Regions from separate parts of the Streptomyces nodosus genome, predicted to be linked through region 2. Evidence: riboswitches for the same ligand, from Rfam matches in the RefSeq annotation. Region 2 holds a riboswitch; the other holds the start of a gene.

Region 1 (7,099 bases), 1.2 Mb from region 2:
CCTGGAGGGCGCGTCCCACGATCACCGGGGTGAGGGTGTCGCTCAGGGCCACCGTGACCGAGCCGGCGACCAGCATGAACAGGCCCACCAGCAGCATCCGGCGCTTGCCGTACATATCACCGAGGCGGCCCATCACCGGGGTGGCCACGGCGGCGGCGAGCAGGGTCGCGGTGACGGCCCAGGCGGTGTCCGACGACGAGGCGTGCAGATAGGTCGGCAGCTTCGGGACGATCGGGATGACCAGCGTCTGCATCAGCGAGACGACGATCCCGCCGAAGGCCAGGACCACGACCAGGACGTTCGCTCTCGGCGCGGTCTCTTCGGCTCCGACGGGCCGGGCTAGTGCGTCGGACATGACAGGGGGCCTCCGTGGGGCGTGGCAGGTGTGCTTGACTCAGGCAACGTTATTCCGATTGATTGACTTAAGCAAGTGAATTCACGGCGACGTGGCGGTGCCGTCCGCCGGTGCCCCGGCCCGGGGGGCCTGCCCGCCCCCGGACACGCCCGAGGGCGGCACCCCCTGTTTCCAGGGAGTGCCGCCCTCGGGATGGACGTGCTGTCCGAGCCTGGTGTCAGGCTCAGAAGTCCATGTCACCGCCCGGCATGCCGCCACCGGCAGGCGCGGCGGTCTTCTCCGGCTTGTCGGCGATGACGGCCTCGGTGGTGAGGAACAGCGCGGCGATGGAGGCGGCGTTCTGCAGCGCGGAACGGGTCACCTTCGCCGGGTCGATGATGCCTTCCTTGACCAGGTCGACGTACTCGCCGGTCGCGGCGTTCAGGCCGTGGCCCGGGGTCAGGTTGCGCACCTTCTCCACCACGACACCGCCCTCGAGGCCGGCGTTGACGGCGATCTGCTTCAGCGGGGCCTCGAGCGCCAGCTTGACGGCGGCGGCACCGGTGGCCTCGTCGCCCTCGAGCTCCAGCTTCTCGAAGACCTGGGAGGCCTGGAGCAGGGCCACGCCACCACCGGCGACGATGCCCTCCTCGACGGCCGCCTTGGCGTTGCGGACGGCGTCCTCGATGCGGTGCTTGCGCTCCTTGAGCTCCACCTCGGTGGCGGCACCGGCCTTGATGACGGCCACGCCGCCGGCCAGCTTCGCGAGGCGCTCCTGGAGCTTCTCGCGGTCGTAGTCGGAGTCGCTGTTCTCGATCTCGGCGCGGATCTGGTTGACCCGGCCCTGGACCTGCTCGGCGGAGCCGGAGCCGTCGACGATGGTCGTCTCGTCCTTGGTGATGACGACCTTGCGGGCGCGGCCCAGGAGGTCCAGGGTCGCGTTCTCCAGCTTGAGGCCGACCTCCTCGGAGATGACCTCGCCGCCCGTGAGGATGGCGATGTCGCCGAGCATGGCCTTGCGGCGGTCGCCGAAGCCCGGGGCCTTGACGGCGACGGACTTGAAGGTGCCGCGGATCTTGTTGACGACCAGGGTCGACAGGGCCTCGCCCTCGACGTCCTCGGCGATGATCAGCAGCGGCTTGCCCGACTGCATGACCTTCTCCAGGAGCGGGAGCAGGTCCTTGACGTTGGAGATCTTGGAGTTGGCGATCAGGATGTACGGGTCGTCGAGGACGGCCTCCATACGCTCCATGTCGGTGGCGAAGTACGCCGAGATGTAGCCCTTGTCGAAGCGCATGCCCTCGGTGAGCTCGAGCTCGAGACCGAAGGTCTGCGACTCCTCGACGGTGATGACGCCTTCCTTGCCGACCTTGTCCATGGCCTCGGCGATCAGCTCGCCGATCTGGGTGTCGGCGGCGGAGATGGAGGCCGTGGAGGCGATCTGCTCCTTGGTCTCGACGTCCTTCGCCTGCTCCAGCAGGGCGGTGGAGACGGCCTCGACGGCCTTCTCGATACCGCGCTTCAGGGCCATCGGGTTGGCACCGGCGGCGACGTTGCGCAGGCCCTCGCGGACCAGCGCCTGGGCGAGCACGGTCGCGGTGGTCGTACCGTCACCGGCGACGTCGTCCGTCTTCTTGGCGACTTCCTTGACCAGCTCGGCGCCGATCTTCTCGTACGGGTCCTCGAGCTCGATCTCCTTGGCGATGGACACACCATCGTTGGTGATCGTGGGGGCTCCCCACTTCTTCTCGAGGACGACGTTGCGGCCCTTGGGGCCGAGGGTCACCTTGACGGCGTCCGCGAGCTGGTTCATGCCGCGCTCGAGGCCACGCCGCGCCTCCTCGTCGAACGCGATGATCTTGGCCATGTGAAGTGGTCCTCCCAGGACTGGGGGTGATGACTTCGGACCGCGCCCGCGCCCGCGACGGACGGCCCCGACCGGAGGTTCCTTGCCCCACCCGGCCCGTGGCCTCACCGACCCGGTCCTCTTTTGTCACTCTCACCTTCAGAGTGCTAACGCCAATGATTAGCACTCGCCCCCTCCGAGTGCAAGGTGCGCCCGCGAAGCGCGGTCCTTGAGGGGGCGCCGAAGGCAGCCGTCCGGCCCAGCCGTCCAGGGCCTGGACACCGGGTCGAGCAGCCTCACGAAACGGATCCGAGCCGGGCGGGGAAACGCCGACGAACGGACTCGGCGCGTCCCGCAGCATCGACGGCACCAGGGCGCGGTACCGCCCCACAGAGCGGGCCGGACCGGGGCAGGCGGGCAGGCAGGCAGGCAGGCAGGCAGGCAGGCAGAACTATCCCGTTCCGGGCGCAGCGGTCCGGGACAGACCCGGGCGAGACGCCCCGCGAACCGGGCTCGAACCGGGCGGCGGACCGCCGGTGGACGGGCCGGTGCCCCGACGGGACACCCCGGGCTCATGAGGCCGTGGTCACCCGATGGGGCGAGGGGAACGGGACGAGGGGCTCGTATCCCGGGTGGGATACGAGCCCCTCGACACGTCGAACGGTTTCAGTCGTCGGCGCGCGACTTCAGCCGGCCACGCGGACCATGTCCGCCTGCGGCCCCTTCTGACCCTGCGAGATCTCGAACTCGACCCGCTGGCCCTCCTCCAGGGTGCGGTAGCCGTCCATCTGGATGGCGCTGTAGTGGACGAAAACATCCGCACCACCGTCGACCGCGATGAAGCCGTACCCCTTCTCCGCGTTGAACCACTTGACGGTGCCCTGAGCCATGCCTAACTCCCCTATTACTGGCCCTTGCACAGATCCACACTTCGCGGATCCGGGTCAGACCTCACCCCCCAACGGTTGGGGGCGTGCGCCGGAACGCGTCGACCGCGGCTGAATGTATCTGTCCAACTGCCGTCTGCAACAGGTCAATCGGACGAGAAATCCAGGCCTGGCCGGTCGGAGATATATGAATAATTTGCCCGAATTCAGGGCAAGTCGGGCCCCGTAAATAGAATGAATGGCGCAAAAGCCCTGCACACTTTGGCTGTTTCTCATCGGACCCGCGACAGGAACTCAGAGCATTCAGCGGGATGACCGGGAGCGCGTTCCCCAACTGTACCGCGCTCAACCATGCAGAATTGCCCCCTCCGCTTCACTCGCGGAGAGGGCAATTCGATGAACTCTCGGAGACCGGTGCGGCCGGAGGGCCGACGATCACGGGGGTGAGGCGCCGTCAGCCGCCCGCGACCGCCGGGATGATGGAGATCCCCGCGCCGTCCGGCGTCGCCGTCTGAAGGCCCTGCTCGAAGCGGACGTCGTCGTCGTTGACGTACACATTGACGAAGCGGCGCAGCTTGCCCTGGTCGTCCAGGACGCGGGCCGCGATGCCGGCGTGGTTCTTCTCCAGGTCGGCGATGACCTCCGCGACGGTGGCGCCGTCGGCGCTCACCTCGGCCCGGCCGCCGGTGTAGGGACGCAGGATGGTGGGAATGCGGACGTTGACGCTCATGGGGTGGGACCTCCGGTCGGGGTGAGAAGTGCGGGGCGGGCGCTCACGCGAGCCCGGCCTCGTGGAAGGAGTCGAGGTTCGGGCGGATCGTGGCGGTGAGCCCGGTGCCGGCCACCGCGTCCAGCGTCTTGAGTCCGTCGCCCGTGTTGAGCACGACCGTCGTCTTCGACGGGTCGAGGACGCCGTTCTCGATGAGCTTGCGCGTCACTCCGACGGTCACACCGCCGGCGGTCTCCGCGAAGATGCCCTCGGTGCGGGCCAGCAGCTTGATGGCGTCGACGATCTGTTCGTCCGTCACATCCTCCACCGCTCCCCCGGTGCGGCGGGCGATGTCCAGGACGTACGGGCCGTCCGCCGGGTTGCCGATCGCCAGCGACTTGGCGATGGTGTCCGGCTTCTGCGGCCGTACGACGTCATGGCCGGCCTTGAACGCGGCCGACACCGGCGAGCATCCCTCGGCCTGCGCACCGAAGATCTTGTACGGCGTGTCCTCGACGAGCCCCAGCCTGATCAGCTCCTGGAACCCCTTGTCGATCTTCGTCAGCTGGGAGCCGGAGGCGATCGGGACCACGATCTGTTCGGGCAGCCGCCAGCCCAACTGCTCGGCGATCTCGTACGCCAGGGTCTTGGACCCCTCCGCGTAGTACGGGCGGAGGTTGACGTTGACGAAGCCCCAGCCCTCACCGGCCGGGTCGCCGATCAGCTCGGAGCAGAAGCGGTTCACATCGTCGTAGGTGCCCTCGATGCCGACGAGGTCGCCGCCGTAGACCGCGGCCATGACGACCTTGCCCTGTTCCAGGTCGTGCGGGATGAACACACAGGAGCGCAGTCCCGCACGGGCCGCGGCGGCGCCGACCGCGCCCGCCAGATTGCCGGTGGAGGAGCAGGAGAGGGTGGTGAAGCCGAAGGCGCGGGCCGCCTCCAGCGCCTGGGCGACGACCCGGTCCTTGAAGGAGTGGGTGGGGTTGCCGGAGTCGTCCTTCACGAACAGCCCGCCGGTCACGCCCAGTTCGCGCGCCAGGTTGTCGGCCTGGACGAGCTTGGTCCAGCCCGGGTTCAGGTTGGGCTTGTCGGCGACGTCCGACGGGACCGGCAGCAGCGGCGCATAGCGCCAGATGTTCGCGGGGCCCGACTCGATCCGCTTCCGCAGTTCCTCCGTGTCATAGCCGGAGAAGTCGTAGGCGATCTCCAGCGGGCCGAAACACTCCTCGCAGGCGAAGACCGGGCCGAGCGGCACCCGATGGCCGCATTCCCGGCAGGAGAGTGCCGCGGCGGGACCGAGGTTCACGGAGTCGGTGGTGCGTGCAACTGTCTGCGCAGCCATATGAGGCGAGGCCCTTTCTCCTCATCTTCCTCACGACGCGTTTCGCCGTGAGACGGATTTGGCACCTTCCCTAGCCGGGAGCCTCGCGAAAACGATCATCACTGATCTACGAGAACCGACTGGAGGGTTGCCGGGGCTTCATCGGGCCGTTTCCCTCTGCCCCTCTGGATGAGCTGTATGCGGTTGTTTCACTGGTGACAGCCGGGGTGACCCCCGACATACGACGGTCACCGGCGTTGTTCAAGACTGTAACCGAAGGCAAGGACGGTTGAGATAGTCGTCCGAACCGCGAGATGGATCACATCGCCCCGTGAAACGTGAGGAGCCGCAGACCGTGCTGGAAGAAGTGGAGCGCTGGCTGAGCACCCGTTCCTGGTCCGTCGCCGATCGCCCGCTCCACAGGATCCTGGCCGCCAAGGGCGCCTCGGGCTCGTCCGTCAGCGTCGTGCTGCCCGCCCTCGACGAGGAGCGGACGGTCGGCGAGATCGTCTCCGTCATCCGTCGCGACCTGATGCGGCGGGTGCCGCTCGTCGACGAGATCGTGGTCGTGGACTCCGGGTCCACCGACCGCACCTCCGAGGTCGCCGCGGCGGCCGGCGCGAGGGTGGTGCACCGCGACACGATCCTGCCGCGCATCCCGGCCGTGCCCGGAAAGGGCGAGGTGCTGTGGCGCTCGCTGCTGGTCACCCGGGGGGACATCGTCTGTTTCGTCGACGCGGACCTCAGGGAGTTCTCCTCGGACTTCGTCACCGGGATCGTGGGCCCGCTGCTCACCGACCCGGGGGTGGACCTCGTCAAGGCGATGTACGACCGGCCGCTGACCGTGGCGGGCGAGGGCGCCGCCGGCGCGGTCGCGGCGGGCCAGGGCGGACGCGTCACCGAACTGATGGCACGCCCGCTGCTCAATATGCACTGGCCGCAGCTGGCCGGTTTCGTGCAGCCGCTCGGCGGTGAGTACGCCGCCCGCCGCTCCCTGCTGGAACGGCTGCCGTTCCCGGTCGGGTACGGGGTGGAGCTGGGCATGCTGGTCGACGCCCTGCATCTGGTGGGCCTGGACGCCCTCGCCCAGGTCGATGTGGGCGTGCGCATCCACCGCCACCAGGACGGCCGGGCGCTGGGCCGGATGGCCGCCGCGATCTACCGCACCGCACAGCTCCGGCTCGCCCGGGGCCATCTGATCCGGCCCTCCCTCACCCAGTTCGAACGGGGCGAGGGCGGTTTCGAGCCACGCACCTATGCGGTGGACACGGAGGAGCGGCCGCCGATGGTGGAGATCACCGAGTATCTGGAGCGCGAGGCCGCCTAGGGTGCACGGCCGCGTGCGGCTCCCGCGCGGGGCCTCGCCCAGGGCCTGCGCCAAGGTCCGCATACGGCCGAACCGTACGTTTGAGCGTTTTCGGGTCGGGCTAGTTTCGTGGCATGGCTTCCACGCATACGGCATCCGTACTCGTCGCCTCCAACCGCGGCCCGGTCTCGTACGCGCTGGACGAGGACAGGCGGCTCACCGCGCGGCGCGGCGGTGGCGGACTGGTCTCGGGTCTGTCGGCGATCGGCCCGGACACCGACGCCGTCTGGGTCTGCTCCGCCCTGGGCGACGGCGACCGGGAGGCCGTACGGCGGACCGGTGGCGCGCTCGACCCGGCCGACACCGGCGGCCGGCGCGTGCGGATGCTGGACATCGATGCCCAGGTGCACAGCGACGCGTACAACGGCATCGCCAACTCGGTGCTCTGGTTCATCCACCACATGCTCTATCAGACGCCGCTGGAGCCGGTCTTCGACGCGGGGTTCCGGCGGCAGTGGGCGGCGTACGAGTCCTACAACCGCGCGTTCGCCGAGGCGCTGGCCGAGGAGGCGGGTCAGGGGGCGGCGGTGCTGATCCAGGACTACCACCTCGCGCTGGCCCCCCGGATGCTCCGCGAGCTGCGGCCCGATCTGCGGATCGGCCATTTCTCGCACACCCCCTGGGCGCCGCCGG
Region 2 (9,906 bases):
GATGAGCACCCCGAACGCCCAGTGGTTCTACAACACCGTGAAGCCGGGCGACATCGTCAAGGTCGTCAACTCCCAGGGCAAGGAGATGGAGCCGTTCGGCAACGGCTTCGGCGACTGGAACGTCGACTGGACCAAGTGGCGCAAGGGAAGCGCCCTCATCGGAGGCACCCCCGTGGGCCCGAGCGTCCAGGACCGCGCGAGACTGCGTCCCGAGATGGTGTGAGACGGCGGTCGACGCCCCGAGGTCCCGAGCGGCAGCGCGCAGGGGGCGCCCCGCGCCCCGCGACCGGCCTTCCGCGCCCCCGGCAAGGGGCGCGGAGCCATGTGCCGCGTGACCCGGTACCCCGGGTGAGACGGGTGCCGGCGCCGCCGGAGACCCTCAGCCCGCGGAACGCGTCAGGAGGTGCCGACCAGTGCCTTGCGCCGCAGCAGGGAGGCCAGCGCGGAGGCGAACTCGACCGGCTCGACCGGCAGCGTCACCGCCGCGTCGGCCCGGCTCCAGGTGGCCAGCCAGGCGTCCTGCGGGCGTGCGATCAGCACCAGCGTCGGCGGGCAGTTGAAGACCTCGTCCTTGATCTGCCGGCAGACGCCCATCCCGCCCATCGGCACGGCCTCGCCGTCCAGGACGCAGATGTCGATGCCGCCCCGGTCCAGCTCCCTGAGGACCGCGGCGGGCGTCGCGCACTCCAGGAACTCGACCTCCGGGACGTCCGGAGCCGGCCTCCGCCCGGCCGCGAGCCGCACTTGCTCGCGCGTGCGGGAGTCGTCGCTGTAGACCAGCACCGTGGCGGTCGGCTGCATGCTTCCTCCGGGAGGTCAGCGTCGTACGGAACGGGACCGTTGGGGCGGATGCTACCCCCCTGGACCACTTGGTCAACAGCCGTTCGGACCGGGCCTTCGGTGGGCCATACGGGCAGTCCACACGCTATGGACACTCCGAAGGGCACCCCCGGGGGTGAGGGCGGGATAAGCGACCGACATAATGTCGGCGTGGCGACAGCAACGACAGTAGAAACCGGGCACGCGCACCCGTCGGTCAATCGACCGAACCTCACCAGCGTCGGAACCATCATCTGGCTGAGTTCCGAGCTGATGTTCTTCGCGGCCCTCTTCGCGATGTACTTCACCCTGCGATCGGTGACCGGGCCGACTCACTGGAAGGAGATGGCGAGCCATCTCAACTTCCCGTTCTCGGCGACGAACACCACGATCCTGGTGCTTTCCTCCCTGACCTGCCAGCTCGGCGTGTTCGCCGCCGAGCGCGGTGACGTGAAGAAGCTCCGGGGCTGGTTCATCGTCACCTTCATCATGGGTGCGATCTTCATCGGTGGACAGATCTTCGAGTACACCGAGCTGGTCAAGGAGGACGGCCTCTCGCTCTCCTCGGACCCGTACGGCTCGGTGTTCTACCTGACCACCGGCTTCCACGGTCTGCACGTGACGGGAGGTCTCATCGCCTTCCTCCTGGTCCTCGGCCGCACCTACGCGGCGCGGAGGTTCACCCATGAGCAGGCGACCGCCGCCATCGTCGTGTCCTACTACTGGCACTTCGTCGATGTCGTCTGGATCGGCCTCTTCGCCACGATCTACATGATCAAGTAGTCGGCCGTCGCGTGCGGCGGACGTTCACCCGAAAGGGGAGAACCGATCGCCCTCGACGATCCGATCCATTCCCAGAAGCATCGACGCAGAAGATCCTGACACCGGGGTAATCCGTGAAAAAGCTCTCCGCACGACGACGCCATCCGCTGGCGGCGCTCGTCGTCCTACTCATCGCGCTGACGGTCTCCGGGGGGTTGTACGCCGCGTTCGCGCCCGCCGAGAAGGCCCAGGCCGATGACACCGCCCAGTCCCTCGCCATCGAGGAGGGCAAGAAGCTCTACCAGGTGGGCTGCGCCAGTTGCCACGGCACCGGCGGTCAGGGCTCCTCCGACGGCCCGTCCCTCGTGGGCGTGGGCTCGGCGGCCGTCGACTTCCAGGTCGGCACCGGCCGGATGCCCGCCGCCACCTCGCAGGGCCCCCAGGTGCCGAAGAAGAAGGCCATCTACACGCAGGCCCAGATCGACCAGCTCGCGGCGTACGTCGCCTCCCTCGGCGCCGGCCCGGCCGTCCCGGCCAAGAGCGACTACAGCCCCGAGGGTGCCGACATCGCCAAGGGTGGCGAGCTGTTCCGTACCAACTGTGCCCAGTGCCACAACTTCACCGGTAAGGGTGGCGCGCTGACGCACGGCAAGTACGCACCGAGCCTGGAGGGCGTCGCCCCCAAGCACATCTACGAGGCCATGCAGACCGGCCCGCAGAACATGCCGTCCTTCCCCGACACCACGATGTCGCAGCAGAACAAGAAGGACATCATCGCGTACCTCGACGCGGTCAACGGCGACCAGACCGAGAGCCCCGGTGGCCTCACGCTGGGCGGTCTCGGCCCGGTTTCCGAAGGCCTGTTCGCCTGGATCTTCGGCCTCGGCGCGCTGATCGCGGTCGCCGTCTGGGTCGCCGCTCGGACCGCAAAGGCCAAGAAGTCATGAGTAGCCACGACATTCCAGAAGAGAACCTGCCTGTCGAGCAGGACGCCACGCACGGTGCCGCCGTGACCGTCGCGGACGAGAACCACCCGTTCGCCGACCCGGGCCTGCCGCCCCACGAGCACCGCATCCAGGACATCGACGAGCGGGCCGCCAAGCGCTCCGAGCGCACGGTCGCCCTGCTGTTCACGCTGTCGATGCTGGCCACCGTGGGCTTCATCGCCTCGTACGTCACCATCGAGCCGAACAAGTCGATCTACGTCTTCCCGATCGGGCACATCAGCGCGATGAACTTCGCGCTGGGCCTGACGCTGGGCGTGGCGCTGTTCGCCATCGGCGCGGCCGCGGTCCACTGGGCCCGCACCCTGATGTCCGACGTCGAGGTCGCCGACGAGCGGCACCCGATCGAGGCGCCGCCGGAGGTCAAGGCGAAGGTCCTCGACGACTTCCAGCAGGGCGCCAAGGAGTCCCAGCTCGGTCGCCGCAAGCTGATCCGTAACACGATGTTCGGCGCGCTCGCGCTGTTCCCGCTCTCCGGCGTGGTGCTGCTGCGCGACCTGGGCCCGCTGCCCGGGACCAAGCTGCGGCACACCATGTGGTCCAAGGGCAAGCTCCTCGTCAACATGAACACCAACCAGCCGCTGCGTCCCTCGGACGTCGCGGTCGGGTCGCTCACCTTCGCCAAGCCCGAGGGCCTGGAGGAGCACGACGAGGACTTCCAGACGCAGATCGCCAAGGCGGCCCTGATGATCGTCCGGCTCCAGCCGGAGAACATCAAGGACAAGCAGGAACTCGAGTGGTCCCACGAGGGCATCGTGGCCTACTCGAAGATCTGCACCCACGTCGGTTGCCCGATCTCCCTGTACGAGCAGCAGACGCACCACGCCCTCTGCCCGTGCCACCAGTCCACCTTCGACCTCTCCGACGGTGCCCGGGTCATCTTCGGCCCGGCCGGTCACGCCCTGCCGCAGCTGCGCATCGGCGTCAACGCGGACGGTTACCTCGAAGCGCTCGGCGACTTCGCGGAGCCCGTCGGTCCTGCTTTCTGGGAGCGCGGATGAGTACTACGACGACCAACGACTCCGCTTCGCGCGGAAGGGCGCCGGCCGGCGAGCGCATCGCCGACTGGGCCGACGGCCGCCTGGGGATCTACTCCCTGGCCAAGTCCAACATGCGGAAGATCTTCCCCGACCACTGGTCGTTCATGTTGGGCGAGGTCTGCCTCTACAGCTTCATCATCATCATCCTCACGGGTGTGTATCTGACGCTGTTCTTCCACCCGTCGATGAACGAGGTGGTCTACAACGGCAGCTATGTGCCGCTGCAGGGCCAGCTGATGAGCGAGGCCTTCAACTCGACGATGCACATCAGCTTCGACGTCCGCGGTGGTCTGCTGATCCGGCAGATCCACCACTGGGCGGCGCTGATCTTCCTCGCCGGCATGTTCGTGCACATGATGCGCGTGTTCTTCACGGGCGCGTTCCGCAAGCCGCGTGAGGTCAACTGGCTGTTCGGCTTCCTGCTGTTCGTCCTGGGCATGTTCACCGGCTTCACCGGTTACTCGCTCCCGGACGACCTGCTCTCCGGCACTGGTGTCCGCTTCATGGAGGGCGCGATCCTGTCCGTGCCGATCGTCGGCACGTACCTGTCGTTCTTCCTCTTCGGCGGGGAGTTCCCGGGCGGCGACTTCGTGGCCCGCTTCTACTCGGTCCACATCCTGCTGCTGCCGGGCATCATGCTCGGCCTGGTGGTCGGCCACCTGATCCTGGTCTTCTACCACAAGCACACCCAGTTCGCGGGCCCCGGAAAGACGAACAACAACGTCGTCGGCATGCCGCTGCTGCCGGTGTACATGGCCAAGGCCGGCGGCTTCTTCTTCCTGGTCTTCGGTGTCATCACGGCCGTCGCGGCGATCGCCACGATCAACCCGATCTGGGGCATCGGCCCCTACCGTGCCGACCAGGTGTCCACCGGCGCACAGCCGGACTGGTACATGGGCTTCTCCGAGGGCCTGATCCGTGTGATGCCGGGCTGGGAGATCGACTTCCTGGGCCACACGCTCGTCCTGGGTGTGTTCATCCCACTGATGATCTTCCCGCTGGTCCTGGTCGCGATCGCGGTCTACCCGTTCATCGAGTCCTGGGTCACCGGCGACAAGCGCGAGCACCACATCCTGGACCGCCCGCGCAACGCGCCGACGCGTACCGCCTTCGGTGCCGCGTGGATCTCCTGGTACTTCGTGCTGCTGGTGGGTGGTGGAAACGACCTCTGGGCCACCCACTTCCACCTGTCGATCAACGCGATCACCTGGTTCGTCCGCATCGCCTTCTTCGTGCTGCCGGTCATCGTGTTCGTCATCACCAAGCGGATCTGCCTCGGCCTCCAGCGCCGGGACCGCGACAAGGTGCTGCACGGCCGCGAGTCGGGCATCATCAAGCGGCTGCCGCACGGTGAGTTCATCGAGGTCCACGAGCCGCTCAGCCAGGAGCAGCTGCACACGCTCACGGCGCACCACCAGTACCAGCCGGTCGAGGTCGGCCCGCTGGTCGACGAGAACGGTGTCGAGCGGAAGCTGAAGAGCTCGGAGAAGCTGCGCGCCAAGCTCAGCAGCGGCTACTACGGGGAGACCAACCAGATCCCCAAGCCCACGGCCGAGGAGTACAAGGAGATCACCAGCGGCCACGGCCACCACTGATCGCTGCACACGCCACGCCACGGTCGAAGGGCCCCGTCCATGCACTGGACGGGGCCCTTCGCCGTGCTCCGCGCTGGATAGGGTGGAGCAAGTCGACACACTCGCGTCCCGTCAGGGACACACCCACCCAGGAGCGGCTGATGAGCGCTGTGAACCCCGCTGGAGGCGACACCGCGGCGGGCCGTTCCTGGCCCGGCGTACTGAACGGCCTGCTCGGCGGCCACGACCAGAGCGCGGACGACACGGCCTGGGCGATGGACCGGATCATGCGCGGCGAGGCGACGGACGCCCAGATCGCCGGGTTCCTGGTGGCGCTGCGGGCCAAGGGCGAGACGGTCGAGGAGATCACCGGCGTCGTCCGGGCGATGTACGAGCACGCGAATGTGATCGAGGTGCCCGGAGCGACCGTCGACATCGTGGGCACCGGGGGCGACGGCGCGAGGACGGTGAACATCTCCACGATGTCCTCGATCGTGGTGGCCGGCACCGGCGCGAAGGTCGTCAAGCACGGCAATCGGGCCGCGTCCTCCGCGTCCGGCTCCTCGGACGTGCTGGAGAAGCTCGGGGTCAATCTGGGGCTGACGGTGGAGCGGGTGGCCGAGGTGGCCGAGGAGGCCGGGATCACCTTCTGCTTCGCGGTGAAGTTCCACCCGGCGCTGCGGCATGTCGCCGCGGCACGTGGCCAGCTGGGCATCCGCACCACGTTCAATGTGCTGGGCCCGCTGACCAACCCGGCGAAGGTGAAGGCACAGGCGGTGGGCGTCGCGGATCCGCGGATGGCGCCGATCGTGGCGGGCGTCTTCGCCGAGCGCGGCAACTCCTCCCTGGTCTTCCGGGGCGACGACGGCCTGGACGAGCTGACGACCACCTCGACGTCACGGGTGTGGATCGTGCGCGACGGCAAGGTCACCGAGGAGACGTTCGACCCCCGGGACGTCGGTATCGAGATGGTGCCGGTGGAAGCCCTGCGGGGCGCCGACGCGTCGTACAACGCGGAGGTCGCCCGACGGCTGCTGGCGGGTGAGACGGGCCCGGTGCGGGATGCGGTCCTGTTGAACTCGGCCGCCGCACTGGTGGCGCTGGAGGCCGGGGACGGCCCACTGGCGGACCGGTTGCGGGCCGGGATGGAGAAGGCAGCGGAGTCGATCGACTCGGGGGCGGCGCAGCGCGCCCTGGACCGGTGGGTGGCCGCGAGCAACGCGTAGCGCCTGCGGCGGGCGGGCCGAGGAGGTGTGTGGTTCCCCCGGCCCGCGACCCGCCTCGCCGCACGGGCGCCGGCCCGCACACCGCCGTGCCGCTCTCCCCGCCCGCTCCGCGCGGCGGCCCACGGGCCGGGGCAGGCCCACGTCCCGCCATCCGGACATGAGTTGCGGCCCGGAGATCACTTCACGTACCGTCCTGAACAGGTCATGAGCGACAGTCATTCGGCCCCGGCCGACTGTCCGGCAACCCTCCGTCCGTGGCGGGGTGCCCCGGGTGAAGACCAGGCCGTGGGCAGCGAGGTCCGCGGCAAGCGCGGACCCCTCGTATCACCAGGGGTCCTGGTCGTTCGAGGGAGCCTTCCGTGAGCAAGCGAATGTGCTAGGGCCTGTCTGGCCATTCCCGCCGGGCCCGCGACGTCTGGCACCGCACCTCGCCGCGTTGTCGGGACGCCCACGTACGCCCAGTACGGGGGCGACCCTCCGCCTTGCGATGCACGGCACCAGACGCCGCGGCCTTCTCCGACGCGAATGGTCAGACAGGCCCTAGGGCCGCAGAGCCCCGCCTCCGCAACCCCTCTTCACCTTTCACCTTTTCCTGTGCCATGGCGCCGTCGCGCACCGTCGTACCGACGTCGAGCGCGCCGTCCGGCACGGTGATTCCGCCTGCTTTCACGGGAGTGCACCCATGTCCGTCTCCACCGCTGCCGCCGACCGGTCCGTTTGTTCCCCGCTGCCCGTTCTGGGGCGTGATGTCACCGTCCCGCTCGTCACGGGTGGCGAGGTCACCTATGCCGCCCTCGACTACGCGGCCAGCGCCCCCGCGCTCCAGCGGGTCTGGGACGACGTGGCGGCGTACGCGCCGTACTACGGCAGCGTCCACCGGGGCGCCGGCTACCTCTCGCAGTTGTCCACGGACCTCTTCGAGAACGCCCGCGGGACCATCGCCGAGTTCCTCGACTGCCGTCCCGAGGACCAGGTGATCTTCACCCGGTCCACCACCGACTCGCTCAATCTGCTCGCCGCCGCCCTGCCCGCCGACTGCCGGGTCTTCGTCTTCGAGACCGAGCACCACGCCGCACTGCTGCCCTGGCCGGAGGACCGGGTGACCTGCCTGGACGCCCCGCGCACCCCGCAGGAGGCCGTGCGGACCCTGGAACGTGCCCTTGCGGACCGCGCACCCCACGGCCCGGCCCTGGTCTGTGTCACCGGTGCCTCCAATGTCACCGGAGAGCTGTGGCCGGTGCGTGAACTCGCGGCGGCCGCCCATGCCCACGGCGCCCGTATCGTCCTGGACGCCGCCCAACTCGCCCCGCACCACCCGGTGTCCGTGCGCGGGCTGGACGTCGACTGGGTCGCCTTCTCCGGCCACAAGCTGTACGCGCCCTTCGGCTCCGGAGTGCTGGCCGGCCGTGCCGACTGGCTGCGCCGGGCCGAGCCGTACCTCGCGGGCGGCGGCGCCAGCCGGAAGGTCACCCGGCTCCAGGACGGGGCGGTGCGGGTCGACTGGCACGAGAGCGCCGCCCGGCACGAGGCCGGCTCGCCCAATGTGATCGGCGCCTACTCCATCGCCTCCGCCTGCACCGCGCTCACCCAGGCCGGCTTCGACACCCTCGTCGCCCGGGAGCAGCAGCTGATCCGCAGGATCAGGGAGGGGCTCGCCGAGGTCCCCGAGGCCAGGGTGCTCTCCCTCTTCGGCGACGACGCCCCGCGCGTCGGAGTCATCTCCTTCGTCGTCGAGGGCTGGAACAGCTCCCACTTCGCCGCGGCGCTGTCCGCCGAGTACGGCATCGGGGTCCGCGACGGACTCTTCTGCGCCCACCCGCTGGTGCGCCTGCTGCTGGGCGGGGACCCCCAGAGTCAGGGGGAATGCGGCGCCCCCGAGGCGGCCCCCGGAGAGACCTCCCTGAACGCGATCCGGGTCAGCTTCGGCGCGGGCACGCCCGACGAGCACATCGAGCGCTTTCTGGCCGCGGTGCGGGAGCTGGTCGAGAACGGTGCGAAGTGGGAGTACCGCACGGAGGGCGGCCGCTGCGTCCCGGCGGTGTGACCCTGGGTGACCCCGGGCCGGCGCGGGGCGGTGTTCGTGGGATCAGGCGTCGAGGCCGATCGCGAACGCCGCCTCCAGGTCGTGCTGCGAGTAGGTGCGGAACGCGACATGCGTGTCCGTGGCCTCCACTCCGGGGATCTTGCTGATCCGCCCCGGGATGACGTCCGCGAGATCCTCGTGCTGCCGCACCCGCACCATCGCGATCAGATCGTAGGTACCGGTCACGGAGAACACCTCGCTGACGGAGTCCAGCGAGGCGATCTGCTCGGCGATCTCGGGGATCCGGTCCACGCTGGTCTTGATGAGGACGATCGCGGTGATCATGGCTGGTGCTCTCCCTCGGGGGCCTGGGCTGGGGGTTTCACCCTACTCGTACGGCCATGGCGCACCCAGGCGTAGAGGAAGCCCAGGGAGAAGCCGACCAGATGGGCGAGGTAGGCCACCCCGGGGCCCTGGGTGGCGCGGCGGGCCGCCATCCACTGCAGGCCCGCCCAGAAGGGCAGCACCACCCAGGCGGGGAAACGCAGCGGCAGGAAGAACAGGAACGGGAAGAGACTGGTCACCCTGGCCCTGGGGAAGAGGAACAGGAACGCGCCGAGCACCGCGGAGATCGCCCCGGACGCCCCGACCAGGGTCTCCGTCGAGCCGGCGTTGGCCGCCGCGTACCCGAGCAGCGCCAGATAGCCGCAGCCCAGGTAGAACAGCGTGAACTCCAGGTGGCCCATCCGCTCCTCCGCCATGGCTCCGAAGACGTAGAGGAAGAGCATGTTGCCCAGCAGATGCACCCAGCTTCCGTGCACGAACAGCGCCGTCGCAGGGGTGAACAGCGCCCGGGGGTTCCCGTCGAACAGCTCCGCGGGCACCACGCCCCAGCGGGCGAAGTAGGCGCGCTGCGCGGCCAGCAGCGCGTCCCCGGTGCCGTAGGACGGATCCAGACCCGAGGCCGGTCCGGCCACGAAGATCAGACAGCACAGGCCGATCAGTCCGTAGGTCATCGGGGCCGGATGTGCCCGCAGTGCTCCGGTGGCCGCCCTGGTCCAGGTGCTGATCATGGGACAGAGCATGGCGTAACCGGACCGATCGGCGCAGAGTGCCTCGCCGCTCGGGACGGGCGGGCGGCGACCGCCCGTCAGGCCGTAGGGTTACCACCCACACGCTCCAGGGAAGCTGGCGCATCACGGAGACTGGAAGAAGGAAACAGCCACGATGACGGTTCCCCTGCCGACCGGGACGACCCGCTGGCGGTGCACGCTCTGCGGCAACCTCACGCGCTTCGACGTCACGCGTTCGTCGAAGGTCGTCGAGTACGTCCACCTCGATCTGGCCGGAGAACCGAGGGTCGAGGAGCGCGAGGTGGTCAGTGAGACCATCGAGTCGGTGCGTTGCCGCTGGTGCAACGCCGTGGATCAGGTGGAACTGGTGGACAGGCCGGGCACC

What was found. A riboswitch is a leader RNA that binds a small molecule or an ion and turns the genes downstream of it on or off. The one in region 2 is predicted to bind S-adenosylmethionine.
Region 1: another riboswitch for S-adenosylmethionine. It lies ahead of thrC (threonine synthase); the one in region 2 lies ahead of CP978_RS10375 (aminotransferase class V-fold PLP-dependent enzyme).

What each region holds. Positions count from the first base shown of each region.
Region 1 is NZ_CP023747.1:3,484,555-3,491,653, forward strand. It holds gene CP978_RS15680 (MFS transporter) at 1-355, opposite strand, end outside; gene groL (chaperonin GroEL) at 579-2,201, opposite strand; gene CP978_RS15690 (cold-shock protein) at 2,867-3,070, opposite strand; gene CP978_RS15695 (ubiquitin-like small modifier protein 1) at 3,522-3,797, opposite strand; gene thrC (threonine synthase) at 3,841-5,121, opposite strand; SAM riboswitch class I at 5,140-5,296, opposite strand; gene CP978_RS15705 (glucosyl-3-phosphoglycerate synthase) at 5,456-6,427, shown strand; gene CP978_RS15710 (alpha,alpha-trehalose-phosphate synthase (UDP-forming)) at 6,541-7,099, shown strand, end outside.
Region 2 is NZ_CP023747.1:2,272,237-2,282,142, reverse strand. It holds gene CP978_RS10410 (L,D-transpeptidase) at 1-223, shown strand, start outside; gene CP978_RS10405 (response regulator) at 397-801, opposite strand; gene ctaE (aa3-type cytochrome oxidase subunit III) at 991-1,602, shown strand; gene qcrC (cytochrome bc1 complex diheme cytochrome c subunit) at 1,716-2,528, shown strand; gene qcrA (cytochrome bc1 complex Rieske iron-sulfur subunit) at 2,525-3,586, shown strand; gene qcrB (cytochrome bc1 complex cytochrome b subunit) at 3,583-5,220, shown strand; gene trpD (anthranilate phosphoribosyltransferase) at 5,361-6,425, shown strand; SAM riboswitch class IV at 6,626-6,742, shown strand; gene CP978_RS10375 (aminotransferase class V-fold PLP-dependent enzyme) at 7,108-8,469, shown strand; gene CP978_RS10370 (Lrp/AsnC family transcriptional regulator) at 8,512-8,793, opposite strand; gene CP978_RS10365 (rhomboid family intramembrane serine protease) at 8,790-9,521, opposite strand; gene CP978_RS10360 (hypothetical protein) at 9,676-9,906, shown strand, end outside.